3 regions of the Lacticaseibacillus casei DSM 20011 genome follow, and region 3 is predicted to be linked to each of the others. Evidence: riboswitches for the same ligand, from Rfam matches in the RefSeq annotation. Region 3 holds a riboswitch; each other region holds the start of a gene.

Region 1 (10,897 bases), 190 kb from region 3:
TCAGCAGTTTGAACGTACTGAGCCGTTGCAAGCCATCCTGGGCAAACAGTGCGCCTAGAATAAGCCCTACCGAGAAGACAATATTCAGCAAAGCCACCGTGGTGCCAAAGTCACGCAGCCACATGCCCGGTTGCTGGACAAGCGACACCGACATTAAGCCGTCAACCGATGACCCTAGTGTATTGACAAACATTGCGAAAACAATGACTGCCAAAAGAAAACGGTTGGTTGCCAGAAACTTGAGCACATTGCCAATATTTTTGAGAATCGGCTGATGCGCATGCGTCACGACTGGTGGTTCAGCTTGTTTTAGGCGACTCTTTTCCCGGGTTATAACCCAAGCTGCGAGTAAAAACGTAACAGCATTAAGCCTGCCAAACAGCGCATAATTGTGGTTGAGCAAGACAATCAGGCTTGCACCGACTGCCTGAAAAACCATTTGAACCGTCGTACCGGTCGCGCTTTGAAAACTGATGGCCATGTTCAGTTCTTTAGCGGGAATTAACCGATGCAACAGTGGCAGTACCAAACCATTCCCATATTGTCCCAGGGTATCAGAAAGTATGTTGATGCCCAGCAACAGCAAAAACAATGGCAAGCTGGCAGGCAGCAGGATCATCCCTGCCAACCCTAGGAAAAGTAACGTTTGGCCAATACGCGTAGCCACCATATGACTGGTTTTGGCCTGGGTTCGATAGGCCAGACTGCCAGTCACTAGCGACAGCATCGTCGGCAAAGTGGTTGCCATCGCTGCCAATGTGACGGCCAGACTTTTAAACGGCATCGTGGCCGCGTAAATGATAAACACGATGTTATACAGGCTATCGCCAATCCCGCTTAACAAACTGGCATTTAAAATGGCGCGATAACCCCGATTATTGAAATATTCATGCATGTTGCTACCTCCCTGCAGCCAAGCATGTCATTTTCGATTCGTACTTGGTTTGTACTTTGAGTGTAAGCAGGCTACACTCAAGGCGAGGTGAAATTCCACTATGGTAGAAAAAATCAATCCCACTGACGGCGCCGTCTTCCGCCAACTTCGGCGCAACCACCATCTGACCTTGGCACAGGTAGCCGATGCGCATAATTCCATTGCTTTCATTAGTAAGTTCGAACAAGGTCGCTCCAATATCAGCTTTGCCCGCCTGAGTCATTTGCTCTTTCGCATCAACATTTCGGTGGAAGAATTCGTCTTCATTCGCGATCTCCAGGCAGGCGCTGTCCCACCCTCGGCTCACACGCGGTTTGTTTACAACACTTTAGTTCACCGCGACTTTGAAGAGGTTATCGCCTATCAGGATCGCTTTAACGTTGAAAATCCCACGCTAGCCGACTATCAATATTTGTTGAAACAGGAAAAGGCTTGGCAAAAACGGTACGAGCACGATCACAACCGCCAAACCCAATTTGAACTCATCAGCATTCAGATCTTTCGCCTAACCATGATTGATCGCGTCAAGCCGCCTGACCAGCCATCACCATTCAAAAATGTGACCGACGCCATGGCCCAATTGCAGGAACGCGCCAAGCCACTGGTCAGCTATCTCTACTCGGTTGAAACTTGGAATTACTTTGAGCTTTATTGGTTCCGCCATCTCATGGTCGCCTTACCTGCTGAAACCATTCAAAACTTGTTGCCAATAGCGATGAAGCGTTCGGAAAAATATCGCGCCTTCAATCAAATCGGCAATCTCCGGATTCAGACGCTCTTCTCCGCCTTCACCGTGTTCATCAACACACGCCACTTAACCGACGCCAAAAAAGTCCTCACCACCGCCGAAAAAATTTTGCATGACACAAACGACCTCTCAAACTCGGCCCTCCTCTTATTTTTACGCGGCTGGTACCAAGCCGTCATTGGTCAAACCACAGCCGGATACGAGTTATGCCAACAAGCCATCAGTTTGGAGCATATCCTGGACCAGCCGACGCAAGAACGGTGGTTGCGTTACTTATTGAAGGTTGTCCGAATCAATATCAAGGATCCACAAGGTGGCGCGTACTTTCTTTGACTGCGAACCTATTATCGTGTCAAAAAAACAGTCTTCCTTCTTAACTCATGGCGTTTCACGTGGAACACACCAAAAAACGGACCCACAATCAACTTATTTTCGCTGATCGCGAGTCCGTTACAAACTGCTACTATCCGAATTTTCAAAAAAGGCAAAGTCAGGCTTCTTTACCGCAACGCTTTGCCTCAGCCAACGCCTCCAAAGCCGGCAGCCAACTTGCCGTCCAGTCCGGTGCCGCAACCTCATTCAACAACGCCTTCAGTTGGGCAAGCTCTTGCCAACCGCGCGCTGCCTTGCTTTTATCCGGTGAATAAATCATCACCAGACGTTTTGTGCAGGCAATCTGAAACTCAACCCCCATGTCACCCACTGTGGCCTGCCGAATTAACGCAAGCGTTTCCTGCGCGTTGTCCAGTTGCCCTGCCGCAATATACCGAAGAGAAGCGGTTAAAAACGCGCGATTGGCCAGATTCAAATGATCCTGTGGTGTGTTGGGTGTTTGCACTTGGTTCGCAATGGCCTTGATCAGTCCTTCCAAATCCTTCATCGCGATGATGCCGGTTAATTGAAGCGCGATCAGCCGCAACAACAGCGACCACGCCGTTGTATGCATCAACAACGACCACGCCTGTTTACGTTCACGGGCCAACACGGAAAAGCGTTCCGGTGCATGGTTATGCAGCGTCAAATGCAACAGCAACCGTTGATTGGTATTCGCCAGCGGCAACTGGCGTAAGATACCTGCCAACGCCTGAACATCTGCCTGCTGTGCCGCCACCAGATAACGATGCAAAAACGGTAATGGTGCATCCGAGCGTGAAGGCGTGAACGCATCCCAGTCCAGATTCAATCGATCCAGCAATAGGAAAAAGCGATCGGCGGCCAACTGTGAGGTGCCATTTTCAAATTTTGAAAGGCTTGATACCGAAACAATGTCGCCAGCGGCTTCTCTTAACGTCAGCCACCGTTCTTTACGCAGTCGTTTGAATTGTTCACCGATCGTCATTTTGCCTGCGCCTCCTCCTTCAGGAATCGTCGCCAACTTTTAGTCAACAACTGGGCAAAAAACGGCGAGTCCAATAACGCCAGCGTTGCCAGTAAGTTTTTAACCGCAGTTTTAGCCGCCCGATGCTGGCCGCGATGATAGGTCAGCAGGTGCTCTTGATAGCGCAACATGATCCGCGCATAGAGATCATCGGCCGGAATGGGTAAGTTCTTGGCGACGTTAAGCAGCCGCACAGCATCCGTAAACTCCCGACGATGAATCAGCAAGGCGATGCTATTCGTCAAAATCGCCCACAGATACTGGTTCCGGGTTGGATGGCCCTTCACATCCGGCCAGTCCAAAACCAGCTCCATGACCAAACTCATCAGTTGCTCATGGTCGTATATCACCAAGGTGGCGGCGAAAAGATCAAGTTCGTACAATCCCCAGTACCGAATCCGTTTCAAATACTTGATAACGTCGGCTTTCATCTGCGCTGTTGTCTGAAAACTCGGGTCCGTAAACCCATTGTGGGCCAGAATATTAATTTGATTCAGTCGATAAAAAATCAGCCCGGTTTGTCGCCACAAGCGATACTGCTTTTGCGCTAACACCTGCAACGCTGACTTACCGGAAACCGTGGCCCGATTAACCTGTTGGAAAAAATTCTCCGGATTCAATGCCCGATAGCCTTGTTGCATCAATTCAACATCTTGATCAAAGCGCGTTAACAGTTTTAAAACAACGGCTGCACTGAGCTGAGTCTCCCCCCGTTCAAAGCGTGACAAAGTAGCGGCCGTCGTAATCCCCGCCGCAATTTCTTCCAATGAGTCATTTTCTTCAAGACGCAACGCCCGTAAATAGGCCCCGACTTTGACAGGCTCCTCCGGCATCAGCACCCGCCCCTTTTTATGAGAAGTTTATTAGACAAATTTAACACGTTTTGTCATTTTTTCAAAATCGAAATATTTTTCTTTGCTTTACATTTGTTAATCTATATGTTCTGATTTTTAATTTGTGCCTATTTTTAAACTTGTTAACCATTAACGCTAATTGTTACAATGGGCGCGTATTCATGTAGCCCAATTTTTATAGCATTCAAAAGTCTAAAGAAGGACAGACAATTGGGGAAAATAATATCCATTGGCGGTTCATTGCTGAAGCGCGCACTTCTTCTCGCAGGCATCATGCTGCTTGATGTCTTAACTGAATTCCATGATTTTTTTACAATCAGCAAATTGCAGCAAGACCAATATGAAGTTCTAGTGATTGAACTATTATTAAAAGGGGCATTCATTTGGTTTCTTCATTGGCTATATTTCCGGCAATTGAAACGTTTTAATCCAAATGGCTATGGCCTAAAGCCACTTTCGAGAAAGAACATGCTTATACTTCTCATTGGGGTTGTGTCTCTTTTTGGGTTGCTGTGTGTTGAATCTCTCACGCCTTTCAACGCGGACAATGCCACGAATCAGGTGCTTGTTAACAAATTCATTTGAACTGCGCCATTATTAGCCAGTGTTGACGCTGTATTAGCGGCACCGATTATTGAAGAATTTATATTACGCGGAATTTTCTTTAACTATTTTGTCAACAAGAACACTATTATGAGCAAAATTTTCGTTGTCTTAGTCTCAGGCTTTGTGTTTGGGTTGCTTCAGGAACCTCATTTCACCGTCAATCTTTTAGTTTACTGCACCATGGGATGGCTATTTGGTTCCGTTTACGCGCTTACTGGGGATTTACGCTATAGCATCGCACTGCACATCCTTAATAACGTCTTAGCCTTTGTTTCTATGTTTTGACAGCGGTTCAAAAATGCTTCTCGTAAGTATGCCTGCTAATATAAACTTCTTCCACCATAACGTGTTCACTGCCGCAGAAGTCTGTGTGTATGGACCTCAGGCGCAATAGCCAAAAAACGGCCATTACGCCTATGCCACTTACACACCGCCTTCTAACCGCGCCAATTCACGCTCACATCCAATTGACATCCACCTCCCATTCCGCTACACTTGATTTTGACATTTAAATACACCACCAAGAAATAGAGGTTGCGGTGGGCAACGAAAACTGGGGAGTGCCGGATCATGTTGAACCAGTCGTAAGTGCCGCCGCCGAAATGTCGGGCCGTGTTCGGACGATCCGCATTGGGCCATGAGCGCATAACTCATGGACTGTCGAAGCAGGTTGCTTCGGGGCGCTATGATTCTGGTTTATGACTAAAATCGATGGAATCGACCTTTATTGCTTGTTCAATAAAGGTCGATTTTTTGGTTCCAGCTCTATTTCCCACTACAAGAAGGGAGAATGTCATTTTATGAAAAAACACTGGGTTGCACGTTTGGGTGTGCTGGGGCTCGTATTGATTCTGCTGCTTGGCGGTTTTGCTGCTAAGCCAGTCAATGCTGCGAGCGACGACAACACATTCAAAGTCGGTATGGAAGCCGGCTATGCACCGTTCAATTGGACACAGAACACAGATGCCAATAACGCGGTCAAGATTCAAGGCAGTCATGAATACGCCAATGGTTACGATGTTCAGATTGCGCGGAAAGTCGCTAAGGCACTGCACAAGAAAGTCGTTGTGGTCAAAACCTCTTGGGATGGCCTGCCGCCTGCTTTAACTTCCGGAAAAATCGATGCCATTATCGCCGGGATGTCACCAACACCGGATCGGCGCAAAACGATTGATTTTACCAATCCGTACTACATTTCCAATCTGACCATGGTCGTCCGTAAAGACAGCAAATATGCAAAAGCCAAGAGTATTGCTGATTTTAAAGGTGCTAAAGTGACAGCGCAGCTCAGTACGTATCACTATCAGGCCATTAACCAAATCAAAGGAGTCGTCAAGGAACCGGCCATGAACGACTTCCCAGCGATGCGGGTGGCCTTGGAGTCTGGCACCATTGACGGCTACGTTTCCGAAGTTCCTGAAGGGATCACGGCAGAACGCGCCAACCCGAACCTGATGTATATCCATTTTGCCAAGGGTCAGGGATTTAAAACCGATGCCAGCGACACCAACCTAGCAATCGGGTTGCGGAAAAACGATCCCAATAAAGCTAAAATCAATGAACTGCTCGCTACGATTTCCAAAAAAGAGCGGGCACGCCTGATGAATGAGGCGGTCGATAATCAGCCTTCGACCGAAAAGAGCGGCAACTGGTTCATGGCCATTATGAAACAGTATGGGCCGATGCTCTTGCGTGGTACCGGTATGACGTTGTTACTGGCCTTGGTCGGCACCCTTGTTGGCTTCATCATCGGCCTGTTAGTCGGGATTATTCGCACCACGCCAAAACCCAAGAAGTTGGGACAGCGCGGTTTGCGGGCAGTTATCAATTGGCTGCTTTCCTTGTATATCGAAGTCTTCCGTGGCACGCCAATGATTGTTCAGGCAGCGGTCTTGTATTATGGCGCCGCCCAAGCCTGGCACCTGAACATGGATCGCACTACCGCAGCGCTTTTGATTGTTTCAATTAACACTGGCGCCTACATTTCCGAAATTATCCGTGGCGGGATTATTTCCGTTGATGAAGGACAGTTCGAAGCAGCCAGTGCGCTGGGCATGACGCATCTACAAACCATGATGAAAGTTATCCTGCCGCAAGCGGTTCGTAATTCCCTGCCAGCGGTCACGAATGAGTTCATTGTGAACATTAAGGATACGTCCGTGCTGTCGGTTATCTCGGTTTCCGAACTGTTCTTCAGCGGCGAAACCATTGCCGGACAAAGCTTCCAGTTCTTCCACACCTATCTGATCGTCAGCGGCATCTATCTCATCATGACCTTCACCATCAGCCGCCTCTTCCGGCTCATCGAAAAACATCTCGACGGACCCAAAGACTACAACGTGATGAACAATCAAATGCAGGTTGAAACACCGAAAATTGGCACCGCAAAAGAGGGGGACTAGCTCATGGCAAGCGAACCATTAATCCAAGTTAAGAATCTCAAAAAGAGTTTTGGGAACCACGAAGTCCTGACTGACATCAATTTCAACGTCCAAGCCGGTGAAGTTGTTTCAATCATCGGTCGCAGCGGCTCCGGCAAGTCGACCCTGTTGCGCAACATCAACCTGTTGGAAACCCCAACTGGCGGCGATATTCTTTTTCATGGCAAAAGCATTCTAGGGGAAGACGTAAAGTTGAGCACCTATCGCGCCAAAGTCGGCATGGTGTTCCAGAGCTTCAATTTGTTCAACAACATGACCGTCTTGCAAAACGTAATGGTGCCGCAGCAAACCGTCTTAAAACGTGACGCTGCTGCCGCCAAAACCCACGCGTTGGAACTATTGAAACAAGTCGGCATGGATCCCTTCATTGCCGCCAAACCGGATCAGCTCTCCGGCGGGCAGGAACAGCGGGTCGCCATTGCCCGCGCCGAAGCAATGGATCCGGAAGTGCTCCTGTTTGATGAGCCAACCAGTGCGCTGGATCCGGAAATGGTCGATGATGTCCTGAACACGATGACGGCCCTAGCCCACACTGGCCTGACCATGATCATCGTCACCCACGAAATGGCCTTCGCTCGCGATGTTTCCGATCGCGTCGTCTTCATGAACAACGGCATCATTGCCGAGTCCGGCACGCCGGATCAAATCTTCGGCAATCCGCAACAAACAGCGACAAAGGAATTCCTGAAGCGTTACTTGAACCGGGTTTAACTGAATTAGCCTCATAAACAGATAAAAATGAAGCCGGATCATAATTCACGGCCACAATACAAAAGCGGGCATACTCAACAATAACTGGAGTATGTCCGCTTTTAGTTTTCCTAGGAAATTGGTTTGAATTATTAAAACGTCAGTGCCAAAGCGTAGCAATCGGAGGCCAGATGGGGCTCAGTGGTGAAATCATTGTTGGCGGTTTACCGCCTACAATGAGGCCGATCTTTGAGACTCAGCCGGTTTTGCTGAGGCTCAAAGTCGTGCCCACCACGTTCCAGCCCCATTTGGCCGGAGATTGCGGAGTTTGGCACGACAATCTATTATTTTGTCTTCCGCTTCTTTTCCCGATGTTCGCGCCATGTGTCCAGACTCACCACGATGAAGAACAGGAAAAAGCCGCCGACCCCGGACTCTGCCGTTAGCAAAAGGTAGCGCAAGGCAAGGTAGCCTTTTCCAGCGGTGACGTCTTGATAGCCGACATAGCCAAACGTCATTAGCACCGCTAAGCCCAGTACCAGCACGGTGTAAATAAGGGTTCGTTTTAAAATCCGTTTGAATGTCGTCATGGACGCGCCTGCTTTCTTTTGGTTAATTAACGATTATCTTTCAAAATGGTTTCGGCTTGCTTTTGCAGCGTGGTTAGCACGGTCTTAGGCTCGGCCTTTTTGGAAACGGTCTGGTCAACGGCATCCAGCAAGTTGTTACGGTAAGTGTTATAGCCGATGAATGGTGTTGATGAGAATGCATCATCATAAGCATCGACTGCGGCCTGGTAGTTCGGGTTGGCTTTTAGGTAGGCTTGATAGTCGCTTGACTTCGTGGCGGTCGACACAACCGGTACGTACCCGCTGGCTTTGGCCCACTGCGTCTGAATCTTGGTGCTCATCAGAAACTTCATGAATTTAACCGCGCCTTTGATTTGATCCGCCGAGGCACCTTTGAAAACTGAAATACCATTGTTACCCAGAACCGAACTGGATTTGCCATCAAAACTCGGCATCACCGCGGTTCCCCAATGCATGCTCTTAGGTGCCGTTGACGCGATCTGCTGAATCGTGGCGCTAGAGCCGAAGCCGGCAAAAATTTTACCTTGAACAAATGGCACATTAAAGTAATTATCCAGTCCTGCTGTGACAGCCGTCTTATCCTGCAGCATGCTGGTGATCGCCGTCATCGCTTTGATGCTAGCTGGCGTATCGATTTTCGCCTTCTACCGCGGCGTAATCAGGCGATTGCCGACATCATACGCTAATGTCTCAAATTCAAAATCATAACTCTTATTAAACGCGACACCTGTGATGCCATCACCCTTAAGCTGTTGCCCGATTTTGGCAAGTTCTTCCCAAGTCTTCGGTACAGTCAGATGATATTTTTCTAGGATATCCTTGTTGTAAAACATGAGCCGCGTCCCGGTGGCAAACGGAATCTGATAATAATCACCGTGATACTTCAGGTTCGTGGCAATGCCGGGATAAATCGACTTCAGCTCCGCGGCGGAAAACTGGGATTTTACCTGCTTATCAATGTTGACCAGCATCCCGTCATGGACATATTCCGGAATAATCGTATCCGTTACCTGCCCAATCGTCGGTAAGGTTTTGGACTTCGCCGATGCCAGGTACTTCTTCTGCAAGTTGTCATACGAACCCTGCGATGTTGCAACGACCTTGTATTGCTTTTGACTACTGTTAAACGTCTTGATATACCCTTCCAACGCCTTGTTGTAATTCCCGGTCATCCGGTGCCAAAAGGTAATCGTCACCGGACCCTTGGAAGTTTTCTGCGCCGAACTGCCACTACTGCATGCGGTCAGCAACAAGACCATCAATGCAGTCGCAACACCAAGTAACCAACGTCTCTTCATCACATGTACCCCCATTATTGTCGTAAACGCATCGTGTCGTTGTGGACAAGACCCGCAAACCGCCGATCCCATCCGGCTGTCAGTACATCTCCTTAAAACTATGTACAGTATACCAATACTTACCGCAAGCGGTATCTTTTGCCAAAAAAAAAGAAACGCGCATTTTAGAATCAAGTTAGCCACTGTCTCAAAATTTTTTGGACAATAAAAAACATCAAGAACAGATATCCTGTATCATTGAAGTTCCTACACAAACAATGGAAGAGGATATTGTCTTGATGCAGAAACAGGATAGCACACACCGCCAAAAAGGTCAGCACTTAACATCACTCGAGCGCGGAAAAGTGGCCGGATTCCGCCAAGCTGGGAAGTCCAATCGTTGGATTGCTGCTGAAATTGGCGTCTGCCCGCAGACCATTAATAATGAAATCAAGCGAGGTACAGTAGATCAGGTCAAGAAGAGTAATGGCAAGCGCGTCTACCATCGACAATACCTGCCAGAGGCTGCTCAGGCACGTTACGAGACTGCACGCTTGAGCTGCCATCGTCCTGACAAGTTCGCCAGCGTACAGGTCTTCTTAGCCTGGTACGTACAGCGAGCTAAGCAGGACAAATGGTCGCCGGATGCTTCGATCGGCTATGCCAAGCGACACAAGCTGTTTACTCCTGAAGAGCTTGTTTGTGCCTCGACTTTGTACCAGTACATTGACGACCAACGCCTAGAGATTCGAAATATCGACCTGTTGGAGAAGACTAAGCGGAAGACCTCTCACCAGCACCACACCAAGGCTAAGCGCCTGGCTGGCCGCAGTATCGAGGAACGGCCTAAGGTCGTTGAACGACGCAGGCAGTTCGGTCACTGGGAGATGGATACCATTGTCGGTAAACGCAATGGCAAGGAGAGCGTCATCTTGACTCTGATTGAGCGCAAGACCCGTTGCCAACTTCTCCGCTTGATCGAAGGACGAGATGCAGACTCTGTGAGCTATGCATTGCGTGGAATCAAGCGCGAATGGGGAGCTTGCATCAAGACCATCACAGCCGACAACGGACCCGAGTTCACCGCCTTAAATACTGCTTTTGCTGGGACGGAAACTGAGATCTTCTACGCCCATCCTTACACGTCCTGCGACCGTGGCACCAACGAGGCACATAACCGGATGATCCGCCAGGACTTCCCTAAGGGCATGTCCCTAGATGACATTAGCCCTAGTCAAGTGCAGGCCACGCAAGACCGCTTGAATCAGTTGCCTCGCAAACAACAGGGCTACTGCACACCCCAGCAAAACTTTGAGGCCGAAGCTCGGCGCGTTCACCGCATGGCCCAGTAGTCTCTCTAGCGCCACAACTTCTATTTG
Region 2 (10,897 bases), 1.2 Mb from region 3:
GTCTTGGTGCAATAACGGCACATTCTGCAATGAACTTAGCAATGCCTGGTTGGCTTCGAGAAAATCGGTGAGCGTGTCCCAGCTGTCAAGAATCGCAATTGGCGGTTCCAGCGGCGTTAAATAAGCAGCAAATCGCCGCAAATCATCTTCCCATTTGCGAACGGAACTTTCAGCAAACGTGGTCTGATCCAATTGCTGAACCAAGAGCTGCGGAACCGACTCGGTCTTGACCGAATCCGGCATCGCCGTAATACGCGCGGTCAGATCGCTAATGCAGCGGTAAGCCTGTTTGACATCCGCCAAAAACTTTAAAATATCCGTCCCGCCGGCATCTTCATAAGCGGTTTGAAATTCATTACCAAGCATGCGGTTATTTGACATGGGAAACTCCTCCTTCAAACATGGTGAGCGTGAGGTGGCGCGCTTACACGCAGGCTTCTGCGCCACCGAACGCGTTATGGTGAGCGCGAGCCAGCGCGGTTACCGAGCGCGCAAACAAAACCCGGACAGTTTTGCTAAATCTCCGGCAATAAACAGCACTGCGGACGCGTTCTTGGCGCTACCATGTTTCAATAATGCGGCAGTCAATACAACCGGCCTTAAGCAATCACTAAAACCATGATGCCTTGAGGCCGGTGCCTGTGCGCTACCTTTATCATAAGCCAAACATGCGGTAACAGCACGCTTTTCTACTGATTTTGCTTGTGTCGAACGACCGTCCAGCGCCAAATACCCAGAATAATGATGAGCAAGCCCGTTGCGATACCGGCAATAATCCAAGGAAGAGCTAAACTATTTTGCGACGCAGCAGGGGTCTGCGGCCGGGAGACGATGGCATTGCTCGGCAGGTGGCCGTTATACCGAAAGTTAACCTGCTTGGTCCAAGTATACGAACCGGATTTTGCCGTCCATTTTAGGGTATAAGATCCGGCCGGCAATTGCTTGCCATTTAGTGGCATGCTTTGCATGAAGCGGGAATGCGGCGCAACCGCCAAGCCGGCAAAGTGTCCTGTCAGCACTGCCTTAGTCCCGCCTGTTGGGAGTAGCGCATAATCAGTGGCGATTTCGCCAAACTGATTGCTTGAAGGATTATGAATGTTGGCGTTCACTACCGGATAATGGTTGGCAGTCCCAATACTGGCTTTTGTGAGTTCCAACAGTGGCGGATTAGGGGTTTTCAGATCCTGTCGTAAGATGATTGGGATGCCAATTGCAAACTGATCTGTGAATCGGACGCCGCCAGTTGATGACGTCGCCGCTGTGTCGCCTTTTTGCAACACATAAAAGCCACCAGAAATAATGCCAATAAAATGCGTGGTTGGGGAATGCAAATGGTAGGTGACCACCTGATTGCTTCCCGCGGCAATCGTAGCCGAGGCCGGTCCCTTAATCAACGTATTCAGGCGAATGGCATTTTGATCTAACGACGGCCGACTCTGATCGAAGGCGATCATGCCACTATTGGTGGTGTAAGCGGGGTTTGCAGCGAGCGTATAGGTTTGGGTTTCATTAGTTTGATTGGCGATCCGCAATTGTAAGTCTTCTTGCTGATCGGGTTGGACCTCCAAGTCAAAATAGCCAGTAACTGTCTGACGTTGATTAGCCGGTAAGATCGGCGTGACGGTGAATTTTGGCGCAGCAGCAGCGTTGATAGCTCGAAGCGGCCAGATAAAAGCCATGAATATAAAAAGTAACAAAATGTTACGTACAAGCTTTTTCATGTGTCCTCACCTTTTGTCTGTAATATGTAGGTGGCAACAGGTGCCACCGAGTGCGATCACATTTATCGCTGCCTGTCAGACGCGGGTGAGGTTTGCTAGTAAATCGAGCATCGCCTTGTCTGATTGTTATATTGAATTATTTTTAGATAACAACTTTATTTTACCGATAAGTAACATTCATCCAGCATAAAATGCTTGTGCATGGTTGCGCGATCGCATGAGCCACAATGAGCGGGGCTTGTCTTCGCGTGACGAATACTCGATAATATGAAAAGATAAAAAGTTTGTTGACGAAGAAAATACGGGCTTTAATTCAAATGGGAAGGACGTTCATCTCAATAAACGGAAAAAATTTTCCACTAAATGAGACAAGCGTCAGGGGGAGGAACCATGTTACAAGGACCACGGGTGACAGTTCGCCCTTTTGTACTGGCAGATACGGATGATTATTTTGCTTATGCCAGACTGAAGCAGGTGACCATGGCCGCGGGTATGACACCTTTACTGACGCGGGAGGCGGCGGCCAATCATGTTCAACGCTTCGCCCGCGAGCAGCAGGATCTGGCGTTGGTTTACCAAATGCATGTGATTGGCAACATTGGGGTCTATCCTCGCGCCTTGTCGCCGGAAACAGGGGATGACATGACGCGTGAGATCGGGTATATCCTTAATCCGGATTTTTGGTATCAAGGACTTATGCGCGAGGGCCTGCAGCTTGTCATCGCTGATCAATTTGCTCATGGCATCAAGGCCATCTGGGCAGGCGTTTTCCCCGGCAATCAAGCTTCCATTCATTTATTAAAAAGATTAGGCTTTGTTTTTCAGTTTGAGGTGCCATTGCCACGAGGGTTAACCGAGCACCAGCCGCGCGATGAACAATACTTTCGACTTTTGCCGAAACAGTTTGAAAAATGAGGATTTTCTTTAATCAGTTTTTGAAAGCCGGGTGAATTCAACGCGGTTTTTTTCTTTTGTATAGGCATCGGATTGAAAAATGCTATAATGAAAAACGAGTAATAGTCTGGAGGTTTCAAAATGACTGTGCAAACAGAGTACCAGCAGGCCTATAAGAAGCGGCTTGCAGCAATCGAAGCCGATCCGCAGTTCACCGTGTTGTCAAGCATGAATCAGCCGCAGGATCCGGCGCAAAAGAAAGTGAGCCAATATATTGTGTTCACTGACTTTAAATCCGACGAACAAAAGCAAAAAACGAACTCGATTTACGTCTACACACCATTTGAAAATGTTGACAAGTATGGCCATTCAAAAGCGGATTATCAAGCACAGCTCCTGTTTGAAACCAATCGCTGGGATAATGTGATGCACATCACCGTCTTGGAGACATTGGGTTCTGAAAGTCGGCTGGCTTTTTACGATTTTGAGAATCTGGGTTTGGCACAGCTGGCGTTAAAAGCATTTCTTAACCTGGCAATGAAAGCCGACATCGGTTTAGTCGACGGCACGATCAGTTCGTTTGACAAAGTTAACTTAGCTAAGTTACGGCACATTTTCACGAAATTCGGTTTTAATATGAAAATGACAGACCCCAAGACCGGCATCGGCAAAATCAGTCGTTCCATGCAGTCTTGAAAGCAGTCGTTATTTGGAAGTTGTATGATTAAGTTGGCATCGCCTATTATGGCGGTGCTTTTTTGATGAGCGTGAACCGGCGCGGTAAGAAGTCGGAGCATAAGGACCTCGAGCCAAAATGGCTGGTCTTTGGCCATTTTGGCTCGAGGTCCTTATGTGCAGGCTTCTGGGCCGGTGAGCGCGTTATAGAAACCAGAGTTTGGCCGTTAATTGCCCTAAAATAGAACACCTGTAAGCAAACAAATAATCTGACCCGTCCCCGCGGCACTTTGTGAGCAGTTTTTAAGCAAAGTTTATGCCGTTTCGTTTAAAATCAAGATGATGCTAAAAAACATCAGCTAAGTGACTCCCGACCGACTCGACCAATTTTATAATTGATACAGATTGATGAAAAATATGTAACAGAACATTTCTGTTTAGTCAGTGTTTTTCAAAAAAAAAACTAGGCTTGAAACGGAACACAAAAAGCGTATTATGAAACACATCAATAATTTAGGAAGTGGCGAAATGGCAGAAGAGAAGCGCTATGGCGCAGATTTAATTGTCGAAAGTTTGGCAAATCACGGGATTGATTATGTTTTCGGTATCCCCGGCGCCAAAATCGATCGGGTTTTTGAAACCTTGGAGCATCCCAAATCAGAAAAGAGTCCGCAATTAATCGTGGCACGGCATGAACAGAACGCTGCGTTCATGGCTGCCGGGATCGGGCGTTTGACTGGCAAACCCGGCGTTGTCCTGACAACTTCCGGACCAGGTGCTTCAAACCTGGCAACTGGCCTAGTGACCGCAACCGCTGAAGGGGATCCGGTTTTGGCTTTGTCTGGTCAGGTAAAGCGGGCGGATCTGTTGCGTAGTTCCCACCAAAGCATGCGTAATGCCGATCTCTTTGCGCCGATTACCAAATATGCCGCTGAAGTGCAGGATCCGGACAATGTTAGTGAAATCATTGCCAATGCTTATCAAGCCGCGGAATCCGGCAAGCAAGGGGCAAGCTTCGTGTCGATTCCTCAAGACGTCACTGATTCACCGGTGAACTCGGAACCGATTAAGCCGCTGGTGGCGCCAAAGTTAGGGCCGGCAAGTCCTAGTGATATGACTTACCTGGCGCATGCCATTAAAGAGGCATCGCTGCCTGTCTTACTTTTGGGAATGCGCGCGTCATCAAGCGACGTAACCGAAGAGATTCGCGAGTTGTTGTCAGTCACCGAGTTGCCGGTTGTTGAAACCTTCCAAGGTGCAGGTATTATCTCCCATCGCCAAATCGACAATTTCTTTGGCCGGGTGGGTTTGTTCCGCAACCAACCGGGGGATATGTTATTGCAACACAGCGATCTTGTCATTGCGATCGGCTATGATCCGGTTGAATATGAACCACGTAACTGGAACGCGGATGGCAAGTCGCGCATCATTGTCATTGACGATGTACCAGCGGAAATCGATCACAACTTCCAGCCAGAAACAGAGCTGATTGGTGATATTTCCCAGACGCTCGATATTTTAGTCCCGTTACTGCGGGGTTATCAGGTTGCGCCTGAAAGCAAGCAGTATCTCACAGAGTTACAGGCCAAATTACAGGAAAGTGATGTTCCGCCAGCCCTCTCAGATCAAAAAGTCTTACACCCGCTCAGTATTGTAGCCGCATTGCAAAAACGTGTGACAGACGACATGACAGTTGCTGTGGACGTCGGCAGTCACTATATCTGGATGGCCCGCCATTTTCGGAGTTACGAACCGCGCCACTTGCTGTTTTCCAATGGGATGCAGACGCTAGGGGTTGCTTTACCTTGGGCGATGGCGGCGACTTTGGTACGTCCGGGCAAAAAAGCAGTTTCGGTGTCAGGCGATGGCGGCTTCCTTTTCTCGGGGCAAGAGCTAGAAACAGCCGTTCGTTTGAAGGCTGATTTGGTTCATATTATTTGGAACGATGGCCATTATGATATGGTAAAATTCCAAGAAGAGATGAAATATGGTCGGGCAGCAGGTGTCGACTTTGGTCCGGTTGATTTTGTGAAGTATGTAGAAGCTTTTGGTGCCAAGGGTCTGCGGGTCAATAAACCGAGTGAACTTGGCAAGGTGCTTGATGAAGCGTTTGCGACTAAAGGGCCAGTGCTGGTTGACATTCCGGTCGATTATTCCGATAATGCGGAACTCGGCGCGGCAATGCTGCCTGACCAGATTTATTAATCGTTGGCGGCAGGTTGATTCTGGGCGGCTGCAGGCCCAACCCTGCGCAAAAGGAGGGACTTCTTTTTGGAAACGGATCGATTGTATCAACATGGGACACTGGCAATGTTAGTGCCTGGTTTGTTTGCCGGAACGCAGACAATTGAAGCGTTGTTGCAACATGGTGACACTGGTATTGGCACGTTGACCGGCCTTGATGGCGAGTTGATTATTCAAGCCGGCAAAGTTTATCAGGTTAACGCACAAGGTACCGTTCGCGAAGTTGCAGCGGATGAGAAAGTGCCGTTTGCGAATGTTCATTATCAAGCCGATGTTTCGGCCGGGAAGCTTCAGGGGTTGGATCTGACCGGATTTCAGAAAGCGGTTCTTGATCGGTTACAAACGAGCAATCTTTTTGCGGCAGTTCGGGTCGAAGGTACCTTCACGCAAATGCACACGCGCGCTGTGTTGCCGCAACAACCTCCTTATCCGACGTTGACAGAGACGGCTTCGGGCCAAAAAGAATTCCATGCCGATAACGTCAAAGGCACGCTGATCGGGTACTTTTCACCGGATCTTTATGCCGGTGTGGTATCGCCGGGTTTCCATTTGCACTTTTTGTCGGCTGATCATCACATGGGCGGGCACATTCTCGGATTTGAGCTCGACAGTGGCGAATTATTTTTACAAAAGTTTAGCGACTTTCAGTTACACCTGCCAACCGATGACGAACCGTTTTTAAAGCAGCACTTTGACACGGCTAGTTTAGTCGATGACATCCGCAAAGCTGAAAATTGAGTTAAAACCGGGTGAGAGCCGGTTGCCGTTAGAAACAAGACATGATAACGTGAACCATAATCAAGATTAGAGGTCGCACCGATCATCAGTCGCAACTGCAATGGCCTGAACGCCAGATGCGCAGTTGTTAAAGGGAAAGGTGCCGAAATGCCGGCTTAGTTCAGTGAGGCGGTGTTGGGCCAGTGGATAACATCTGCTGGACTGTCGCGACTATCGCGGGGCGCTAACAAATCGGATCACGTTTATTCATGACGGAAAGCAGAATAAGCCGATGGGTTAGTTACTGACACCCACCGGTTTTTTTAGTGCTTAAACGCCCTGTAACCGTAACAAACCCAACGTTTAACATCTCAACCCATTCAGCAAAGGAGTACTTTTGTGGCACAGTCAGCAACGAATCAGGTAAAACGAGAACTCAAAACCCGGCATCTTTCAATGATTGCCCTCGGCGGCAGTATTGGCACCGGACTTTTTGTCGCCAGCGGCAGCGCGATTGCAACTGCCGGCCCGGGCGGCGCAATCGCGGCATATATTGGCATCGGGTTAATGGTGTTCTTTCTAATGACCAGTTTAGGCGAAATGGCCACCTATGTGCCGGTATCCGGTTCCTTTTCAGAGTACGCCAGCCGGTTTGTTGATCCGGCGTTTGGCTTTGCCTTAGGTTGGAACTACTGGTTTAACTGGGCCATCACCGTTGCGGTTGATGTTTCGACAACTGCCATTGTGATGCACTTCTGGTTGCCGGATGTGCCAGGCTGGCTGTTTTCGCTGGGCTTTTTGGCGCTTATTTTTACGATTAACATTATTTCCGTTAAGTCGTTTGGCGAAACCGAATACTGGCTGTCATTAATCAAAGTGATCACCGTACTGGTCTTTCTGGTCGTGGGTTTGTTGACCATTATGGGAATCATGGGCGGGCACGGTCCCATTGGCTTTAAAAATTATACGACCGAGGCGGCGCCGTTTGTTGGTGGGTTGCCGGCAACATTAGCGGTTTTCGTGGTCGCAGGGTTTTCTTTTCAAGGCACCGAGCTAATCGGGATTACCGCGGGCGAAAGTGCTACCCCGGAAACCAGCATTCCCAAGGCGATTAAGCAGGTGTTTTGGCGGATCTTATTGTTCTATATTTTGTCTATCGCTGTCATTGCCGCCATCATTCCTTATACCAGTCCGAACCTGTTAGGCGCCAGTGTTGATCAAGTGGCAATTTCGCCGTTTACGCTGGTTTTTGATCGAATTGGCCTCGCCGGAGCGGCCAGCGTGATGAACGCCGTGATTCTGACATCGGTTTTATCGTCTGCCAATTCCGGCATGTATGCTTCAACCCGAATGTTGTGGGCCATGGGCGGATCCGGATTTGCGCTACGCGTTTTTCAAAAAACGAATACGCGCGGCATTCCGATTGCAGCCTTACTACTGACGATGCTGGTCGGTGGTTTGACATTTTTAACCAGCATCATGGGACCCCATGTTTACCAACTGTTGGTCGCCGTATCCGGTCTGACCGGATTCCTAGCGTGGCTTGGGATTGCGGTGTCGCATTTTCGCTTCCGCCGTGCGTTTGTGAAGCAGAGGCATGATGTTCATGAGTTAAAATATCATGCAAAATGGTTCCCGGTTGGCCCGATTTTGGCGATTATCATGAGCTTAATTGTGATTGTGGGTCAGGATCTGCAAGCGGTGCAACATTTTGCCTGGGGGCGTCTGCTGATTTCCTACATGTCTATTCCGCTATTCATCGTTTTATTCGTCTGGTATAAGGTGAAGCACAAGACCAAACTGATTCCGCTAGAAAAAGTCGACCTTTCACCGCACCGCGAGCATCAAGCGAACAAGTGAGCGTAAGTAACGGGTTACCTGATTGGCTTTCTGACTGCAATGTTTCTCGTTAAAGTATGAATTTGCGCCTAAACTAAATCGGCTCTAAAACGCAAATTGCTGCGTTTTAGAGCCGATTTTTGATGGCTAACTGTTAAAATTTATTCGAACGACGGGAGCCTACGAAGGGGGATCGACATTTTGGGCTGATAACGAGGCGTCGGTTTTCTTTAGGTACAAGCGGCGAATCAACAAATACAGTTGGAAGATGGCGTCATCGCTGTCTTCCGCTGTCCAACTAATGATGTGCCCGTGAAAACCGGCAGGCGCAGCGGCTTTGATGGCCTGCTCATTATCGACGCTGGTAATGACGAGGTCTGCTGTTTTAAAAACGGCACGTTCTGGTAATAAGTGAACCATTGGTAGATCGGATAGGAAGTTGACGAGGCGGCGGTTAAGCAAGTTGTGGTCGAGATAGGCCAATCTGACCCGTACGGTAGGTGTTTCCGCAAAGTAGCGCAGATAAGGCGTCAGCAAATAGTAGAGCGTGCGCAAAAATAGATGCTGCTTACCAAGAAAGTGTCGATATGCCGGCGTATCAGGCAGCGTGGCAATGAATTCCTCAAGGCCTTGATAAAGATTGGTTTTGGTGTAATTCAACGCACGGGGATTGAAAAAGTCGACCAAATGCATGAAGTCGCCACCCAGCATTTCATTGTTCAATGCGATTCGGGTCAGATTGAGGATCAACCCCTGTTCGTGCTGAAGGTCAAAGACTGTGTGATGCCGAATATGATCACCTAAAAAGGCTAAAAGTCGTTTAACGAAATCGGCAACAACTGTCTTTTGGCTAAGAACGTAATGAATAAAGTCTTTATCGGCTGGTGTGTCAGGCAAGAAGGTGATCGTTCGATGTTGCTGAAAATAGAAAAAATCATTTTCAGCTTTCATGAATTGCTTATTGAACGCCGGGAACATTTCTTGCGTATAAACGGAATGCTGAAATGGTGGGTAATCATTGAAGATCCGGTCAAACGGTTCGTTGCCGGTAACAAAATGGTTGCCGCTGATCCGCACCCGACAGATTGCCCAAAAAAGGATCTCTTCAAGAACATCGACCGGATTGGTTTTAGCATTAGGCAAGGCCATGTATTCTTTGACAATTTGCTGCTCATCCAACACTTTAAATGGCCAGTCCACGCCATGATACCCCAGCCAGTAAAAATCAAACAGAAACAGGCGGATTCGGCTTTCTTCGCCGATGAAGCATAAGTCACTAAAAGACAGCTTAATTTGGAATCGTTCGAGCAATGCGCGCAAGGCGACGGTTTTACGCACCAACGTCGAGCGACTGATGAAATGGGCGCGGCCAAATTGCTCGGTAGAAGGATGATTTGCCTGAACAATGTAGTCGACAAATTGAAATGCGATCGCATGTTTTAGCAAATAAAGGTGATAATCATCAACCGTCACGTCAATTTCCATGAGAGGGTTGATTTGTTTACGTTTAAGATTTTCCGGGTGGGCAGTTAATTCAGTTAGATCGCAGAAGAGTTCCTGCAAGATGTTGTAACCTTGCTGATAAGAAAGGTCTAGGTGCCGACTGAGGGTATTAATGGTGTAAGTTTGGACATTACTATCCTTGATAGCTGAAAACATTTGGTATTTTTGGAAATCAGCGCGGTCAAGAAAAGTTTGTTCGTAAAGCATCGTGATCCCCCAATCTGAAGACAATTTTGTTCGCTTCAATATCAATTATAACAAAGAATGACGAGTATGACGTTTTATTAGTGAACTATTGAACTTTAAACATGCGTAAAACCATCTGTTAAGATAAGAAACTGCTATAAAAATGGTATAGACAAGCTTTGTGCCGAGCTTGAAACCTGACGCTGTATGTTCGATGAAGTATAATCATGGGAAATGGGGTAAATTATTTGAAGTAGGGAGATTTTATGAAAGACAATCATGATATTTTTTTGTCAATGTCTGACGCTGAGAAACTGGGGTTGTTTCGTACCATTATCGAGGTACGGGAAGCGCAGACACCAGTTACGGCAAAATTAGCGGCTTATCGTGGTCATCGGCCCTTGGTAAGTGAGGTTAATCTCAAACAGATAGCAGCACTTACGAACCGCAATTATGGCAGCGTCTATAATACTTATAACGGCCTGATTAGTTCATTACAGGCAATGCTTGGCCGGCACCATAGTTCGGTGAAAACACTATTTGCGGTGCCGCCTGACGAATTTCGCTATCATCTTGTTGCCCAATCACATCCATACAAATTTTTAGACGCTGTCTTATATCAACGGTATGAGAACCTTGATGATTTTTTGAAAGCCTGCGATAGCTCTAAAGCCACGGTTTTGCGCCATTTAAAGGCGCTTCGGGGTTATGCGCGGCAAAGCGGAGTGCAGTTCTCGTATGAAACACTATCATTTACCGGCCCGGAATTAAATATCCGGCTGTTTATGACAATTGCTTATTGGTTGGCAACCAATGGCGTAGCGTGGCCTTTTGAAAATTTAACGCACCAGCAAGCTGGCCAGATTCTAGATGGCTTACTGGTCGTCTTCGATAGCGGCAAGGTCAACACCATCACGCGTGAGTTACTAATGTATTATGTGGCGATTTCCCATCAGCGCATTTTAAGCGGCCACATTTTGGTGCACGATTCGCAATCGGAGGTGCTGCATTACCCGGTTCCCAATTTGTTCAGCGACGCGGCCTCGCGACTACTGGATAAATCAAAACAATTTGAGCATTTGACCACCCAGCAGCAACAGAGCGAAAGTGACGCGCTT
Region 3 (10,897 bases):
TCCAAAACCTGCAGCAACTTCAATGTGAACCCGACTTCCTTATTCAACAGGTAACGATGCAGGTAAATGGCGCCAAAATGTTGCGAACTCACGATGCCGGTAATGGCGTGCTTCGGGACAAAATGCTGTTCGGGAACGATCATGGTTCCGGGAGCATCGGGATGATTGGTGTTCTTCAAATTAATGGGAATCTGTCCCGCAATGGCTGGCAAAATCGCTTCATCATGAAAAACGCCAAATCCACCGTATGATAGCTCCCGCATTTCCCGATAAGTCATTTCCTGAATCATCTGTGGATTTGCCACCACCCGCGGATCAGCTGCAGCGACCCCATCAACATCGGTAAAGTTTTCATATAAGTCTGCGTGAAAACCGTTGGCGAGAATTGCTCCGGTGATATCGGAACCGCCTCGCGAAAAAGTGGCAATGGCGCCTTTACTGGTATACCCATAGAATCCAGGTACCACCAGCACACCCAGCGGTCGGGTAAAAGTTTCCAAATGCGTGTAAGTTTCACGTGAAACTTCTGCATCATTCGGATCATCGGTCACCACAATACCCAAGTCTTTTGGTTCGCCATAAGTGGCTTCAATGCCTTCATGATTCAAAACGGCAGTCATCAGAAACGCATTCAACTTTTCCCCGCGGGCCTTGAATCCGGCCATGAGATAATCGTGATTGGTAAATGTCTTTTTCGGTAACTGGTATAGTTCTTCGCTGATTTGCAGCATGACTTGTGGATCAAGCCCGAAATCATCCGCGATTGCTTGGTAGCGCGCAACAATTTTCTTAACGACTTCAGTTGCATTTTCATGGCGCAAGAACGCCTGGGCATACTGAATCAATAAGTCCGTTACTTTAACGTCACCGGGATGCCGTTTACCAGGTGCACTAGTCACCATCACCCGCCGTGCAGGATTTGCTTTCATGATTGCCACAACTTTGGCAAACTGCGACCCATTTGCTAATGATGACCCGCCAAACTTTACGACCCGCACGATAAACTGCCTCCCTAATGAGTTCTCTTTCGCAAGCAACTTGCAGCTATTCGCTCACAGACGTCGCGCCAATGAAATCGAGTTTCGCCAGCTCGTTTCTGCAAATGAGAACTCTGTCATTTTATTTTGTACTTTAGCAGACTCTCCCAGAAACACAACCCCCAGCGATTGCGGAAAATCGGCATGTTTTGGCGGCATTGGATAGAAACAAAGTGTTGAAATTTGTTTTTAATTTTTTTACTCAAACGGGTGATGAAGGAATTGAGGTTGTGACTGGCAGAAAGTGTGTTGGCGCGGGAACGAGCCTGCGTGTAAAAGGCTTAACGCAATGGCAAAAGCCCGCGCCATCACGCCTGAGCCCCCTGGTTTTCTCTGCTGCTCTCTTAAACGCGTTCACCGGCGCAGACGTCTGCGTGTAAGGACCTTGATCGCAATGGCCTAAGCCCGCGCCATCACGCCTGAGCCCCCTGGTTTTCTCTGCTGCTCTCTTAAACGCGTTCACCGGCGCAGACGTCTGCGTGTAAGGACCTTGATCGCAATGGCCTAAGCCCGGGCCATCACGACCAAGGCCGCTTACACTCCGACTTCTAATCGCGCCGGTTCACGCTCTTGACGCCTTCGTTTTTTTATTATAGTCTGGTGATAAACAGATAGAGGTTGCAACCAACATGAGTATCCGAATCGAGCGAGATCCTTCGCGGTGACGTTTGGTGAAAGGGGCGGTTGCCGAAATGGGGGCGCCGGGATCGGCAAGCCTGTTGGGCCAGGGTTGAATAAATCCTGTACTGTCGCTTAGAAACCTAAGCGGGGCGCTATCATTCAAGTAGATTGCAAGTTGGGATCTTTTTGTTTGACGCGTGGCCAAACAAAAGGATCCCTTTTCGTTTGCCGTCGCCCTGCCGTAACGCGTTCACTGGGCCAGAAACCGGCCCAGTCCACGCTCAAGGAGGATGCACGTTATGAATTTTGCTACAAACCAAGAAGGTCAATTAACCATCGGCGGGGTCGCGGCCAGCCAGCTGGCGCACACGTTTCAAACACCGCTTTACGTGTATGATGTCGGAGCGATTCGCCACCAGATTCGCGCGTTTAAACAAGTATTTGAGACTGCCAACGTCCGTTATGCTGTCAGTTATGCTTCCAAAGCGTTTGCGACCATTGCGATGTACGATGTCGCCAAGGCTGAAAACATTCATGTCGATGTGGTTTCCGGCGGCGAATTATACACGGCTCAAGCCGCCGATTTTCCCATGGCAAAAGTCAGCTTTCATGGCAATAACAAAAGCAAAGCTGAACTGCAACAAGCATTGGATGCTGGCGTCGGCACGATCATTGTGGACAATTTTCACGAATTGGATCTGCTTGATGAGCTCTTGAAAGCAGCAGTTGGCCAACAAGATGTTTTGATTCGGGTCGCTCCCGGAATTAGCGCCCACACCCATGCTTATGATCAAACCGGCCAAACTGACAGTAAATTCGGCTTTGATATTGAAAGCGGGCAGGCAGATGAAGCAGCCAAGCGGATTTTAGCCGACGAACATCTGAACCTGCTCGGCATCCACGCCCATATCGGCTCGCAGATTTTTGAAGTGGCCGGATTTGAAGCCGTCACCCAAAAGCTGCTGGCTGTCCTTGATAATTGGCACCGGCAATTCGGTTTCACCCCGCAAGTGCTCAATGTTGGCGGTGGTTTCGGGATTGCTTACACCAGCCAGGATGATCCGTTGCCGCCAGAAGCGTTTGTCAAAGCCATTCTGAGCACCCTCAAGACGCAAAGCAGCCAGCTTGATTGGCCGCTTCCGGCAGTCTGGATTGAACCCGGGCGGTCGATTGTCGGCCCCGCCGGCTACAGTCTTTACACGGTCGGCAGCCGCAAAGACGTGCCTGGGTTGCGGCCATATGTTGCAGTTGACGGCGGCATGGACGACAACATTCGGCCTGCCCTTTATCAGGCGCAATACACTGCGGTGGTTGCCGATCACCCGACCGCAAAGCCAACCGAGCATGTCCATCTCGTCGGCAAGTACTGCGAATCCGGGGATATTTTAATCGACGACGCCCCATTGCCCGCCACCCAGCCAGGTGATGTGGTTGCCGTTTTCGACACCGGCGCTTATGGCTACTCCATGGCATCCAACTACAACCGCAACCCGCGGCCGGCCGTCGTTTTCGTTGAAAATGGCCAGGCCCAGCTGGTCGTCACGCGCGAAAATTACGCCGACTTGATTCAGCACGATCACCACTACGCCGCACCGAGCTCGTCAACACCCGCAACCACCGCCAACAACGCTACTACCGCAACCAAATAGGAGGCCATCATGGCACAATTAGACACCCAAAAGATCATTTCAACCATTGCCAACAGTCAGAAAACAACACCCGTTAAGGTCTATCTCAAAGGCGAGTTAGCTGATTTGCATTTTCCAAAAAGTGTTCACGCATTCGTTGGGGAACACACCGGAACGGTCATCGGCGATTGGGCGGTTATTCAGCCAATCCTGAAAAAGGCCAAGCTTGACGATTACTATGTCGAAACCGCGGGCCGTAACACCGGCGTTCCTTTGCTGGATATCAAAGCGGAAAATGCCCGGATTGAACCCGGTGCGATCATCCGTGACCAGGTTCTGATCGGCAACAATGCAGTGATCATGATGGGTGCCATCATTAATATCGGCGCTGAAATCGGTGATGGCACCATGATCGACATGGGTGCGGTTCTGGGCGGTCGGGCGATTGTCGGCAAGCATTGCCACATTGGTGCCGGTACCGTTTTGGCCGGCGTGGTGGAACCGCCGTCAGCGAAGCCTGTCACAATCGGTGATCACGTCATGATCGGCGCCAATGCGGTGGTTCTTGAAGGCGTGTCGGTCGGCGAAGGTGCGGTCATTGCCGCCGGAGCTGTCGTCATTAACGATGTGCCGGCACACACGGTGGTCGCCGGCGTTCCCGCCAAAGTCATCAAGCAGGTTAACGATCAAACCGAAGCCAAAACCGTCCTGCTCGACGAACTCAGAAAGCTGTGACTTCTAATGAAGGAAGCTGAATTGATTGCCATTCGCCGCCAGCTCCATCAAATCCCCGAGCTAGCCTTGCAGGAAAAAGAGACGCATGCCTTCCTACTTAAAACGGTGCAAAGTTTTCCGCAAACCCACCTCACCATTCGGACACTGCCTAAATTACCGACTGCCTTACTAGTCAAAGTTCACGGGCAAAACCCGCAACGAACCATCGGCTACCGGACCGACATTGACGCCTTGCCGGTGACGGAACAAACCGGCTTACCGTTTAGCTCGCAGCATTCCGGCATCGCCCATGCTTGCGGCCATGACATCCACATGACAGTTGCGCTAGGAATTATGGATTATTTCGCCCACCATCAGCCAAAAGATAATTTGATTTTCTTCTTCCAACCGGCTGAAGAAAGCAAAAACGGCGGCAAATTGGCCTACGACATGGGCACTTTCACCAGCGATTGGCACATCGATGAGTTTTATGGGCTGCATGATCGCCCCGACTTGACGGCTGGTACCATCAGCACGCGGCTTGGCACCCTTTTTGCCGGGACAACTGAAATCAATGTCGATCTCATCGGGAAAAGTGGCCACGCAGCCTTGCCGCAAAATGCCAACGATATGATCGTAGCCGCTGCCAGTTTTATCAACCAGATTCAAACCGTCGTTGCTCGTAACGTCAGCCCCACCGACAGCGCGGTCATCACGTTTGGCCTGATGCGCGCCGGGACGATTCGCAATGTGATTGCCGGACGCGCCCACTTGGAAGGTACTTTACGCGGGTTCACTCAGAAACAAATCGATTTCTTACAGCAACGTATCCGCGATATCGGCCGGGGAATCGCCGCCAGCTTCAACTGCGCCGTCAATGTCGATTTGAATCAAGGCGGCTATTATCCGGTCGAAAATAACCCGCAGCTGACCAAAGATTTCATCCAATACATGCAGTCCGATCCAACTGTCACGTTTGCGCCCACCGGACCTGTGATGACCGGGGAAGATTTCGGCTATCTATTGAATAAAATTCCCGGCACCATGTTCTGGCTAGGCGTTAACGATCCGGATTCCCAACTACATGCCGCCGACTTTTCACCAGACGAAGCTGCGTTAGCACCAGGGGTAACGGCGGTTGTGCATTTTCTGGAACATCGAATGGCGGAAAATAATTGAATTAGTAGCTATCGATATTGACTCATGATTGATGCGCCGAGACGACTTTCACCATATGCGCTCCGGAGCATTTGGCGCAAGAGCTTACCCGTAAAAGGCGCTGGCTCACGCTCAACCATAACGCGTTCCCCGGCGCAGGGGTCTGCGTGTAAGGACCTTGGTCGCAATGGCCTAAGACCGGGCCATCACGCCTGAGGCCACTTACACTCCGGTTTCTAACCGGGCTGGCTCACGCTCACTTTAACGCGCTCGCCAGCGCAGAAACCTGCATGTAAGGACCTTGGTCGCAATGGCAAAGACCGCCATCACGCCCAAGGCCACTTACACTCCGGCTTATACCCGCGCTGGCTCACGCTCACTTTAATTGGAGGTTTTTGAATGCAAAGAGCAGAATTGATCACCGCGATTGTGACACCGTTTAATGATCGCGATGAAATTGACTACGCAGTCATGCAACGGTTGGTTGATCATCTGATTGCAGAAGGCACCGATGGCTTTGTCGTCGGCGCTACCACGGGTGAAGGGCCGACGCTCAGTCATGACGAGAAAATCACCTTGTACACGCGGTTTGTCGACATGGTTCACGGCCGGGCGCTGGTCATTGCCAATTCAGGGTCGAACAATACGCGGGAAACCGTTGATTTTACCCATGAAGTCGGCGGGATTGCCGGGATTGATGCGACACTGGTGGTCGTGCCTTACTACAACAAACCTGATCAAAACGGCATGATCGCCCACTACACAGCGGTTGCGGCCAACGCGCAAAAGCCGATCATCATTTACAACATCCCCGGCCGAACCGGTGTTGAGATGCTGCCGGAAACCGTGGCAACGTTAGCGCAAAACCCCATGATTCAAGGCATCAAGCAATGCGGCAGCCTCGCCGCCCTGAGTGACATCATTGATCGAACCAAGCATGATGCTTTTAGTGTCTGGACCGGCGAAGATGCTCAGGCGCTGACGATTAAAACACTCGGCGGTATGGGCGTGATCTCGGTTGCTTCTCATCTTTACGCACACAGCATTCGGGAAATGTACGCGGCATTGGACCGCGGCGACATCACGACGGTGGCTGCGCTGCAACGGCAACTATTGCCGAAAATGGCTGCCTTATTCCATTTTCCATCGCCTGCTCCGACCAAAGCTGCGCTCAACGCATTAGGCTTCAACGTCGGCAGCCCGCGTCTGCCAATACTGCCATTAACTGCCAAACAACAGCAGGAACTCGCCCGTCTTTTAGGCGTTCCGGAACTATCAGCCATTGAAGCGGAGGTGCTCGCATGATTCACGTTCTTGTCGCCGGTTTTCGCGGTGCCATGGGTCAAAAAACCGTCAAAATGATCCAGTCACATTCAGATTTCGCATTAAGTGCCGTTTTTGACCCTAAAATAACTATCAATAACCCGCAAAATTACGGATTGCCGGCTGAAGTCAAAGTTCTCAACCGTTACGATCAACTCGACGCCAACGTCGCTGATGTCTGGGTCGACTTCACCAATCCCGATGCGGTCGCCGCTAACACCGAAGCCGCGATTAATGCCGGCATCCATCCGATCATTGGCACAAGCGGGATGGCGCCGGCTGATCAGGATCGCCTCATCAAGCTAGCCAACGCGAAACACCTTGGCGGCCTGATCGCACCAAACTTTGGTCTCTCCGCCGTTTTATTGATGAAGTTTGCCCAAGAAGCCGCGGCCTATTTTCCTGATGCCGAAATCATCGAAATGCACCACCAAGACAAAGCCGACGCCCCTTCAGGCACCGCCATCGCCACCGCGCACAAAATCGCCGCCGGACGTACCCAAAAGCCATTGTCCACCATCGACAACGACGCCCGCGGTCAGCGCATCGATGACGTCCCTGTCCACGCCGTCCGCCTACCCGGCTACATCGCCCACGAAGAAGTTCTTTTCGGCGGCCCGGGTGAAGCCCTCACCATTCGCCAAGACTCCTTCGACCGCCAAAGCTTCATGCAAGGCGTTGCCGTCGCCATTAGCAAGGTGCAGGAAGCGGATCAGTTGGTGGTTGGGTTGGAGAACTTTTTATAGAAAAATAGAAAACGCGTTGATCGATTTTATGAAAAACGTAAATTGCAAGAACAAGTTAGCCAGTCGTTGAGGACAATCCCAGAACAGGCCGTTATCAAATAGAAGTTGTGGCGCTAGAGAGACTACTGGGCCATGCGGCGAACGCGCCGAGCTTCGGCCTCAAAGTTTTGCTGGGGTGTGCAGTAGCCCTGTTGTTTGCGAGGCAACTGATTCAAGCGGTCTTGCGTGGCCTGCACTTGACTAGGGCTAATGTCATCTAGGGACATGCCCTTAGGGAAGTCCTGGCGGATCATCCGGTTATGTGCCTCGTTGGTGCCACGGTCGCAGGACGTGTAAGGATGGGCGTAGAAGATCTCAGTTTCCGTCCCAGCAAAAGCAGTATTTAAGGCGGTGAACTCGGGTCCGTTGTCGGCTGTGATGGTCTTGATGCAAGCTCCCCATTCGCGCTTGATTCCACGCAATGCATAGCTCACAGAGTCTGCATCTCGTCCTTCGATCAAGCGGAGAAGTTGGCAACGGGTCTTGCGCTCAATCAGAGTCAAGATGACGCTCTCCTTGCCATTGCGTTTACCGACAATGGTATCCATCTCCCAGTGACCGAACTGCCTGCATCGTTCAACGACCTTAGGCCGTTCCTCGATACTGCGGCCAGCCAGGCGCTTAGCCTTGGTGTGGTGCTGGTGAGAGGTCTTCCGCTTAGTCTTCTCCAACAGGTCGATATTTCGAATCTCTAGGCGTTGGTCGTCAATGTACTGGTACAAAGTCGAGGCACAAACAAGCTCTTCAGGAGTAAACAGCTTGTGTCGCTTGGCATAGCCGATTGAAGCATCCGGCGACCATTTGTCCTGCTTAGCTCGCTGTACGTACCAGGCTAAGAAGACCTGTACGCTGGCGAACTTGTCAGGACGATGGCAGCTCAAGCGTGCAGTCTCGTAACGTGCCTGAGCAGCCTCTGGCAGGTATTGTCGATGGTAGACGCGCTTGCCATTACTCTTCTTGACCTGATCTACTGTACCTCGCTTGATTTCATTATTAATGGTCTGCGGGCAGACGCCAATTTCAGCAGCAATCCAACGATTGGACTTCCCAGCTTGGCGGAATCCGGCCACTTTTCCGCGCTCGAGTGATGTTAAGTGCTGACCTTTTTGGCGGTGTGTGCTATCCTGTTTCTGCATCAAGACAATATCCTCTTCCATTGTTTGTGTAGGAACTTCAATGATACAGGATATCTGTTCTTGATGTTTTTTATTGTCCAAAAAATTTTGAGACAGTGGCTAACTTGATTCTAAAATGCGCGGAATAAACTTTTCCCGAAACGATAAATAAAACGGACTGTTCCGACTGCGTGCCGAATTTCTGTTTTACGATGCTTCATGGCGGTCACCTCCAACATACAGTGATCTCTGTGCCGACCAAAGTTTGCGATAATAGTCACAGTTTGCTAAAAGCCAGCGGTGACTGCCAGAAGCGATAGCGGTGCCATCTTTCATGACCAGAATCTTGACATTTTCGGTCGCCAAAGCCCCCAGCCGATGGGTCACGATGATCGTTGTTTTCTGACTCAGCTTCGCGTCAACCAATGCATAAAACTGCTTTTCACTAATCGGATCAAGCGCCGAAGTTGGCTCATCGAGGATATTAATATCCGCCTGACGATAAAGAACCCTGGCAAAAAGCATTTTGTCCTTTTGCCCACCGGAAAGTTGAATACCATTTTCATTCAACTCATTGCCAATGAATGTCTGAATCCCATTAGGCAGACCGGCGACAAAATCTCCCAATTCAACTTCAGCCAATACTGCCTTAACACGCGCTGTATCAATCTGTTGCGGCGTTGTACAAGCCACATTTTCTGCAATCGTAAAATGGAGGATCACGTCATCCTGAAATTCGACCGCCACTCGCTGGCGCATGGTTGCCGGCGCCCAGGTCGCGATGTCTTGGCCATCAATCGACACCGACCCTGAACTTGGCGTATATAAACCGCAAAGTAATTTGACCAGTGTTGACTTGCCCGCGCCATTCTCACCGACAATCGCAACTTTCTCTCCTGGCTCGACGAAAAAATTGATGTCATGCACAAGCTCGGTTCCATTCACTTGATAAGAAAGATGCTGAACTTCAATTTGACCTGACCCACTAACCTTCCGCTCTTTTGCGTCGCTGTCTTGGCGGTAAGGAAAGACCATAAATTTTCGAAAATTGTCAACAAAAACCAAGTTCTTTCCAACCGTCACATAAGCATCCCTAAAATTACCAAAGTTCAGGTTGAGTGTTTGGATCGCGCTGATCGCAAAAAGAAGGCTAGCTATTGAAACGTTTCGGAGTGCGATCAAAATTAACAGCGACAACGCCAAGCCGATAACGTTAACCAGTCGCTGGCCCAGATTAATAATCAGCGAAAGATTTGAGTAATGACGTTGCCAGGTCACCAGCTTTTGAATCAATGCTATAAAATGCTGATGAAAAAGATCAAACATCGCAAATAAGCGAATATCTTTTCCCGTTGATCGTTTCATCAGCGTCCGCACAAAATAACTTTGATAACTGGTAATCCGATTTTGTTCACCTTTATGGTTGAAATACCATTGATTGCCAATGCGCTGAAAGGCATATTGTAAAAGATTCAGCCCCAAGACAATGGCAGCTGGCCAAATACTCAAAATTCCCATCATGCCCAGCAGCACGATAATTTGGCAACCCGTTCGAATCAGCGTAACCGTCTGCGCAATGATCGCCCCAATCCCAATATTTTGCCCGTTGTAAATCGCTTCGTAAGCTTGATCAATAACCGCTTTCCCTTTCACTGAGTCAATCAAACTTTGTTGCCAGCCAAAAATATGCTCAGAAAAAACCGGCACATAGTCAAAGCGAAAATCGAATGTCAGCAAAGTCAGGCGTTGCTGCAAAAATAAATCAAAGATTCTGATAGCATACACAACGACCCCGGCGAGCAAGATGGTCAGAATCACCATAGCTAGCTTCAGGTCTTTCGCTTGGATAAGGACAACTGCGAGCGAAGGCAACAGTGATATCCCCGCAACGTACACGCTCTCAACCAAACAAAGCCCCAATAAGATCACGACAAATTTGAGTCGATATTTAGCGGCAAATTTGGAGAATATGTAGAACCAGTTGCTTCTTTGACTCATAGCGGTCATTCCTTAATCAGAAATACGCGTCTAAAGGGTATGCTTGTTACGATCTGCGTTTTATGTTAAATAAATTAGAATAATTTGATATTAATGAGAAAATACTCCTAGATCAACTAAGTGTCAACCTTTCTGAAATGGAAGTGCACTTAAAAAAAGATCATGAAAACTCATTTCTACTACCAAAAAGAGCTAGCGGAAAGATGTTTTCATGATCTAGATCTGTCATATTTGACCATTAATTTGATGAAGATTGCACTGATGCGTTATACCAAAAACAACCTTAGTGAGAGTACGTTGATGAAAGCAAAATTATGATCGTCTACTCAGCGAAACACTGATATTTCAGAAATACTACTCTTCTCCCTCCGCTTTTCGCCTCAAAGCACGTTCAACCATTGATTTAACTTTCTGCGAAGCCTCATCGTATTCAACTTTCGACAACCTGACTGTTACGTAATCAACTTTAGTCTTATTGTCTTTCATCATCACCGAGATTCTCAATGGAACGCCGAATT

The links. A riboswitch is a leader RNA that binds a small molecule or an ion and turns the genes downstream of it on or off. The one in region 3 is predicted to bind lysine.
Region 1: linked by a shared signal. The riboswitch ahead of LBCZ_RS13350 (ABC transporter permease subunit) and the one ahead of lysA (diaminopimelate decarboxylase) in region 3 are both predicted to bind lysine.
Region 2: linked by a shared signal. The riboswitch ahead of LBCZ_RS08835 (amino acid permease) and the one ahead of lysA (diaminopimelate decarboxylase) in region 3 are both predicted to bind lysine.

Annotation. Positions count from the first base shown of each region.
Region 1 is NZ_AP012544.1:2,768,385-2,779,281, forward strand. It holds partial or broken gene LBCZ_RS13325 (MFS transporter) at 1-895, opposite strand, end outside; gene LBCZ_RS13330 (helix-turn-helix domain-containing protein) at 996-2,015, shown strand; gene LBCZ_RS13335 (helix-turn-helix domain-containing protein) at 2,173-3,021, opposite strand; gene LBCZ_RS13340 (helix-turn-helix domain-containing protein) at 3,018-3,893, opposite strand; gene LBCZ_RS13345 (hypothetical protein) at 4,125-4,499, shown strand; partial or broken gene LBCZ_RS16760 (lysostaphin resistance A-like protein) at 4,521-4,805, shown strand; lysine riboswitch at 5,041-5,214, shown strand; gene LBCZ_RS13350 (ABC transporter permease subunit) at 5,321-6,922, shown strand; gene LBCZ_RS13355 (amino acid ABC transporter ATP-binding protein) at 6,926-7,672, shown strand; gene LBCZ_RS13360 (hypothetical protein) at 7,996-8,241, opposite strand; partial or broken gene LBCZ_RS13365 (ABC transporter substrate-binding protein) at 8,268-9,539, opposite strand; gene LBCZ_RS13370 (IS30 family transposase) at 9,818-10,870, shown strand.
Region 2 is NZ_AP012544.1:1,793,436-1,804,332, reverse strand. It holds gene LBCZ_RS08865 (hypothetical protein) at 1-381, opposite strand, end outside; gene LBCZ_RS08860 (DUF916 domain-containing protein) at 690-1,721, opposite strand; gene LBCZ_RS08855 (GNAT family N-acetyltransferase) at 2,112-2,636, shown strand; gene LBCZ_RS08850 (hypothetical protein) at 2,757-3,311, shown strand; gene alsS (acetolactate synthase AlsS) at 3,819-5,495, shown strand; gene budA (acetolactate decarboxylase) at 5,562-6,272, shown strand; lysine riboswitch at 6,332-6,506, shown strand; gene LBCZ_RS08835 (amino acid permease) at 6,651-8,111, shown strand; gene LBCZ_RS08830 (helix-turn-helix domain-containing protein) at 8,271-9,800, opposite strand; gene LBCZ_RS08825 (helix-turn-helix domain-containing protein) at 10,046-10,897, shown strand, end outside.
Region 3 is NZ_AP012544.1:32,667-43,563, reverse strand. It holds gene LBCZ_RS00195 (aspartate kinase) at 1-998, opposite strand, end outside; lysine riboswitch at 1,642-1,821, shown strand; gene lysA (diaminopimelate decarboxylase) at 1,958-3,307, shown strand; gene dapD (2,3,4,5-tetrahydropyridine-2,6-dicarboxylate N-acetyltransferase) at 3,317-4,021, shown strand; gene LBCZ_RS00180 (N-acetyldiaminopimelate deacetylase) at 4,028-5,179, shown strand; gene dapA (4-hydroxy-tetrahydrodipicolinate synthase) at 5,558-6,463, shown strand; gene dapB (4-hydroxy-tetrahydrodipicolinate reductase) at 6,460-7,227, shown strand; gene LBCZ_RS00165 (IS30 family transposase) at 7,350-8,402, opposite strand; gene LBCZ_RS00160 (ABC transporter ATP-binding protein) at 8,589-10,379, opposite strand; gene LBCZ_RS00155 (hypothetical protein) at 10,734-10,897, opposite strand, start outside.